Regions from separate parts of the Rhizobium sp. 01L419 genome, predicted to be linked through region 2. Evidence: predicted binding sites of a transcription regulator. Region 2 holds the regulator's gene; the other holds the start of a gene.

Region 1 (3,412 bases), on a different contig from region 2:
GCCCATCGTATGAACGATCCGCCAGCCGCCGAACAGCGTGCCGAGCGCCATCGCCGACTGGCAGGAGATGACCACCCAGAGCGGCACATGGAAACTGCCGCCAAGATGCCCCTGGCTGAACAGCAGAATGGCGATGATGCCCATGGTCTTCTGCGCATCGTTGCCGCCATGGCCGAGCGAATAGAGCGAGGCCGAGATGAACTGCATGAAACGGAAGGTGCGGTCGACGGCAAAGGGCGTCTGGCGCACGAACATCCAGGAAACCACGAGGACGAAGAACAGCGCCAGGAAAAAGCCGATCGCCGGCGAGAGGAAAATCGCGCCCACCGTCTTCAACAACCCGCTCCAGACGATCGAGCTGACGCCGACCTTCGCGAGCCCCGCTCCGACAAGCCCGCCGACCAGCGCATGCGACGACGATGAGGGTATGCCGAACAGCCAGGTGACGATGTTCCAGACGATCGCCCCCATCAGCGCCGCAAAGATCACCTGCGGCGAGACGATGGCCGGGTCGATGATGCCGGTGCCGAGCGTTTCGGCAACATGCAGGCCGAAGAACAGAAAGGCGATGAAATTGAAGAAGGCGGCCCATGCGACGGCATATTGCGGCCTCAGCACCCGGGTGGAGACGATCGTCGCTATCGAGTTTGCCGCATCATGCAGCCCGTTCAGAAAATCGAAGAACAGCGCCACACCGATCAGGCCGACCAGCAGCGGAAGGGAGAGAGAGGCTTCCATCAGACGTTCTCGATGACGACGCCGCTGATTTCGTTGGCCACGTCCTCGAACCGGTCGACGATCTTTTCCAGGTTGGAATAGATCTCGCTGCCGATCATGTAGGCCATGGCATTGCCGCTGGGCCCATGCCGGCGATAGAGGTCCTTCAGCCCTTCGTCATGCAGCTCGTCGGAGCGTCCCTCGACCCGGGTGATCTCCTCGGCAATCGCCGACAGCCGCGAGGCATTGGCGCCGATCTTGTCGAGCAGCCCGATCGCCTGCTGCATCAGGATCGCTGCCTTGATGATCTCGCCGCCCATTTCCCGCATCAGCGGATCGAAGCTCGACTGCTCGAAGAGCCGGATGATCTTCACCGTCTTGTGCATCATGTCGATAGCATCATCCATGGACTGGATCAGATCCTTGATGTCGCCGCGGTCGAAAGGCGTGATGAAGCTGCGGCGGATCGCCAGCAGCACCTCGCGGGTGATCTGGTCGGCTTCGTCCTCCAGCGCGACGATACGGTCGCAATTTTCCTGAACCGCCTCGCCTTTCAGGAGCTTCTCCATCGCCTCGGCTGCTGCCACCACGGTTTTCGCATGCCTGGAGAACATATCGAAGAAGCGGTCCTCCCGCGGCATCATCTTGCGAAACACGCTCATCATCTCGGGCGATCCTTCCCTGTGCGAACGACTGTCCATAGGAGACTGTCATAAATCTGTCATAAAGCGTCGCAGGCAATTGATCGAAAAAGTAAAATTTGACAATGCTAGATGTCATGAAATCCAATAAAAAAGGCGCAAAATCCCGCGCCGGCACATCCCAGCCACTGCTGAAGCAACTTGCAGCGAGGCCCGAGAAGCTCTTCTCCGGCGCCTTTCGCCAGCAATATGGCGCGCTCTGCTTCCGTCGCGGGAATGCCGGCCACGATAACAAGAACCCCGCAAACAAGAGTCCCGAGATCGAGATCCTCGTCGTCACCACGCGTGACAGCGGCCGATGGATCATTCCCAAGGGCTGGCCGATGAAAAAGAAGAAACCGCATGAAGCGGCCGCCATCGAGGCGTGGGAGGAAGCCGGCGTGCGCGGAGCGGTCAGCAAGCATCCCATTGGCCGCTACACCTATCTGAAGGAACTGGACGACGGTGACGTCGCTCCCTGCATCGTCGATATCTTCCAGATCGAGGTGGAGGCAGCACAAAGCGAATTCAGGGAGGTCGGCCAGCGCGTGCTGGACTGGGTCAGCCCCGATGAAGCGGCACGGCGCGTGCGCGAACTCGAACTGAAATCCCTGCTCGTCGATTTTCGCCCCCGGCACGGCAAGCAGAAACAGCGCAAGAAGAATGGTTGATTGGCAGGCATCCGGGTTCTGTTATCTTGCACTTACAACCATCACCTGTTTGACGCCGGGCCGCCATCGTAAAGCGGCGGATAAGCCGCAATTCGAGTCCAGCTTCGCGCAACTGGCAGGAATTGGCCTGCCCGAATGGGGAAACACCGATGCCCGGAGCATCATCGAGCGCGCGCATGCAAACAGGCTTCCATGCGATTTTCGTCCTGTTGGTCCTCTGCCTGCGGCCAGCAGTCGGGATGCCGCGATGTCCTCCGCAGAATGAGCTGCTGGCAAAGGCGAAGGTGGTGGTCGAGGCCAGGGTGAAATCGCTTTTCATCGGCGAATCCGGTTTGGTCGTGACGAACGAATTCCCGACCCGGATGATCCGGGCGGATCTGGAGATCAGGAGGGTCATTAAAGGCGAATTCGCCGGAAAGGAGGTGACGATGTATGGCGCAATGTTTCCCCCAGGACCGTACCGGGAGTTGAGCCTGATGGCATTAGTGGCCGGGTATGACGGTCACGACACCTTCGAGTGGGAGCTCTCATCTTACGAGCTCGGCGATACCGGCATGTCGCTCTTCGTAATGAGCGACTGCATATACTACAAATTTCCCGACCTCATCACCAATCCGCAATGAGAGGCCATCGATGCTGCCCTACTGCCGGTCGCCCTGCTTCTCCTGCGACATGAGCTGGCTGAGCGTGGCTGCCGGGATCGCATCGGCGGCGTAGGTGAAGGTGCCCGACGATTTCACCTCCTCGGCCGCCCGCAGCAGTGCACCAAGTGCCGCGCGCGCAAAGGATCCGCCCACGCTCACACGGCGCACGCCGGCAGCCGAGAGTTCGGCAACGCTGTAGCGCGGCCCTTTCAGGCCCATCACCACGTTGACCGGTTTGTCGACGGCGGCGCAGACGGTTCGAATGGCGTCGATATCAGGCAGCCCGGGCGCATAGAGCACATCGGCGCCGGCTGCAGAAAAAGCCTGCAGTCGCCGGATCGTGTCATCGAGGTCGGGCCGGTTCCAGAGAAAATTTTCTGCCCTCGCCGTCAGCAGGAAAGGCAGTGTCCGCGACGCTTCCGCGGCGGCCTGCACGCGTTCGGCGGCCTGCGACAGATCATAGATTGGCCTTGCCGGATCGCCGGTGGCGTCTTCGATCGATCCGCCGATAAGACCGACTTCGGATGCCAGCCGGATCGTCTCGGCACAGATTTCGGGCGCCGCACCAAACCCGTCTTCGAGATCGGCCGAGACGGGAAGATCGGTCGCACCAACGATCTCGGCGGCATTGTCGAGGATCTCGCCCCGCGTCAGGCTCGCAAAGGAATCCCGCTTGCCTTTCGAAAAGGCATAACCGGCG
Region 2 (3,412 bases):
CATCCTGATGGACGAGCCCTGCTCGGCGCTCGACCCGATCGCAACTGCCAAGGTCGAAGAGCTGATCCACGAGCTGCGTGAAAACTACACGATCGTCATCGTGACGCATTCCATGCAGCAGGCCGCTCGCGTATCGCAGCGCACGGCCATGTTCCACCTCGGCAACCTGGTCGAGGAGAACGATACCGACAAGATGTTCACCAACCCGGACGATCCGCGTACCCAGGACTACATCATGGGTCGCTTCGGCTGATTTTGGCGATGTGAAGCCTTCCCGATTTCGAGGACAAAGCCCCATGGCATCAACACATATTTTCTCTGCTTACGATGACGATCTGAAATTCCTGTCCCGGCGCATTTCCGAGATGGGTGGCCTTGCCGAACAGATGGGCGGCGACGCTGTCCGCGCGCTCGTCAACGGCGATACCGCGCTTGCTCAGAAGGTCATTTCCGACGATGTGATCCTCGATCACGCCGAGCGCGAGATCAACGACAAGGCGATCGTCACGATCGCCCGTCGCCAGCCGATGGCCTCCGACCTTCGCGAGATCATGGGTTCGATCCGCATCGCCGCCGACCTCGAGCGCGTCGGCGATCTCGGCAAGAACACGGCAAAGCGCGTCATCGCGGTGCAGAGCACCGGCGTTCCGCGCAAGCTCGCCCGCGGCCTCGAGCATCTCTCCGAACTGGCGCTCGTCCAGCTCAAGGAAGTGCTCGACGTCTACACCAATCGTTCAGCTGACAAGGCGAATGCGATCCGCGAACGCGACGACGAGATCGACGCGATGTACACTTCGCTGTTCCGCGAACTCCTGACCTACATGATGGAAGATCCGCGCAACATCACGAGCTGCACGCATCTTCTCTTCTGCGCCAAGAACATCGAGCGCATCGGCGACCATGCAACCAACATCGCCGAGACGATCTACTACATGGCAACCGGCGCCCAGCCGGAGGGCGAACGTCCGAAGGACGACAGCTCCAATACCGTTGGTGCGGTGACGGAGTAATCCGGACCTGCCGATTGCGTGCGCGCCCCGCGCTGGGGCGCGCAAGGGTCGCAGCCAATTCCGAGTTCCTGCATGGTCCCTTGCTTAAATCACCCCCGGTTTAAGGATCATGCATTAGGAGACTGACACGCATGATCCCAAGAGTTGCAGTTGTTGAAGATGAAGAGGCACTCAGCGTGCTTCTCCGCTACAATCTCGAGGCTGAAGGTTTCGAGGTGGATACGATCCTCCGTGGCGACGAGGCCGAAATCCGGCTTCAGGAGCGCACCCCGGACCTGCTCATCCTTGACTGGATGCTGCCGGGCGTTTCCGGCATCGAGCTCTGCCGCCGGCTGCGCATGCGGCCGGAAACCGAGCGTCTGCCGATCATCATGCTGACGGCACGCGGCGAAGAGAGCGAGCGCGTTCGCGGTCTCTCGACCGGCGCGGATGACTATGTCGTCAAGCCCTTCTCCACGCCGGAACTCGTTGCCCGCGTCAAGGCGATGCTGCGACGCGCCCGTCCGGAGGTTCTCTCCACCGTTTTGAAATGTGGTGATATCGAGCTCGATCGCGAAACCCATCGCGTCCATCGCAAGAGCCGCGAAGTCCGCCTCGGCCCGACCGAATTCCGCCTCTTGGAATTCCTGATGTCGTCGCCGGGCAGGGTCTTCTCCCGCTCGCAGCTTCTCGATGGCGTCTGGGGTCACGATATCTACGTGGATGAACGCACCGTCGACGTCCATGTCGGCCGCCTGCGCAAGGCGCTGAATTTCTCCAACATGCAGGATGTCATCCGCACCGTCCGCGGCGCGGGATATTCCATGGAAGCCTGATCCGAGTGATCGGAGGTCACGAACGGGTCGCTCGGGTTTTCCCGGGCGGCCCGTTTGTTTGTTCGGGTGGGCTTTTTAAGAGTAGGCGTTGCCTTGCTGACACCTTGACCGACATGCCCCTTGCATCGCGAGGGCTCAAGCGATGACGGGGACATCTGCTATGCGCCGATTGCGAACATTCTCTGAGCCTTGAGCATCGACTGATTTGGGGCCGGAAGGGGACTGTCGGCTTGCTGGCGTTAGCCAATCGAAGCCGTCACCAAGATGAGCGTGAGCTCTGCTATGGAACTTCAGCATATCGGATGATGCTCTGATTTTGTACGTTGGCGACTAATTCATCAGAACGAGACAAAAATCGGCGGAGCAAAGGTGAGGAATTTGAATCGTTGTATCCTAAGGTGAGATCAATTGTCGGAGGCACACCCTCAAGTGCTCTAGCAACGACATTTGGCGTCAGCATATTTTGCGCATAAAGCGGAATAAGCGTTATTCCACCTGTAGACACGACGAGCGACATTGCTGATGGCAGGCCTTCACCTTCGTACTCTGCCTTGAGTGTGATCCCAACGTTCGACGCGTACTCCTGGATCAGGGATTGCAATACCGGAGAAATTCTAGCCGAACTGACGTAAGTTTCGCGGGCAAGATCCTGTGGCCGGATCTTTTTCTGCGACGTCAAGCGATGGTCAGCCGGCAGCACGGCGATCAGTGGCTCCTTGGCTAAAAACTTGAACGACACACCAACACTCTGCGTCTCGGGGCGAAGGAAAGCGACGTCCAGCTTGCCTCGCATCAGCGCCAGAGCAAGGTCCGGGGAAGACTGACTGGACAATATGATTTCAACCTCCGGCGCTTCCTCACGAATAATGCGCAGTGCGTGGGGTAGCCACACGACCTCTTGCCCTGCGAGAAAACCGATAGTGAACGACTGCTTTTGCGGCTGTTCTGCCCGCCGGGCCCCTTCCGCAGCCGCCTCGACTTGCAACAACGCCAGCCGCGCGTGATCAAGAAACACTTTACCGGCGGCAGTGAGCGTCACGCCGCGCGGCTGCCGTTCCAGCAGTTTTACACCGACTTCGGTTTCCAGATCGCGAATTTGCCTGCTGAGTGAGGGCTGGGAAGTGTGTAGCCGCCGCTCGGCTGCGGTCAGTAAGCTTCCCTCTTCCGCAACAGCAATAAAATAACGCAAATGCCTGAGTTCCATCGCGTCCTCGCTATGCCTTTAAGGCATAGCTCGAACGTACAAGGTATTTGTCCTTGATAAAAGGGGGATTTAATTAACGCCGCAATCTAGGGACATAGTCGAACGCCTCACCGGAAGTATTTCGCAGTGAACTGTGTCCAGTCAGAGAAGGAAAGCTAAATGTCTAAAAGCCTACCTGTCGTGACCTGCAATCATCGGCGCTGACCTACATTATGTGAGACTGACCAATTCTTGTGTCGGATCATGTGCCTAGGCCTCGAAAGTTGAGGCATGCGTGGCAATCTTGCGTCGGCTATTGCAATAGCGCGTGGATGAATGGCTTTATTTAGTGATTTATTATCTTCGAATGAATGTTTAACAGCGCAGATGGAGCGACGCGATGC

The links. The regulator PhoB, encoded in region 2, activates phosphate uptake and scavenging genes when phosphate is short. The targets are predictions, from matches to a motif close to TGTCATNNANCTGTCAT.
Region 1: AC1DUP_RS24895 (DUF47 domain-containing protein) is a predicted target of PhoB. The motif match lies at 1,426-1,442, and genes of this name have one in related genera.

The regions. Positions count from the first base shown of each region.
Region 1 is NZ_JBFTSM010000014.1:51,214-54,625, reverse strand. It holds gene AC1DUP_RS24900 (inorganic phosphate transporter) at 1-738, opposite strand, end outside; gene AC1DUP_RS24895 (DUF47 domain-containing protein) at 738-1,382, opposite strand; gene AC1DUP_RS24890 (NUDIX hydrolase) at 1,496-2,068, shown strand; gene AC1DUP_RS24885 (hypothetical protein) at 2,218-2,691, shown strand; gene AC1DUP_RS24880 (isocitrate lyase/PEP mutase family protein) at 2,710-3,412, opposite strand, start outside.
Region 2 is NZ_JBFTSM010000003.1:128,493-131,904, reverse strand. It holds gene pstB (phosphate ABC transporter ATP-binding protein PstB) at 1-253, shown strand, start outside; gene phoU (phosphate signaling complex protein PhoU) at 297-1,010, shown strand; gene phoB (phosphate regulon transcriptional regulator PhoB) at 1,142-1,825, shown strand; gene AC1DUP_RS07605 (LysR family transcriptional regulator) at 2,106-3,029, opposite strand; gene AC1DUP_RS07600 (alpha/beta fold hydrolase) at 3,409-3,412, shown strand, end outside.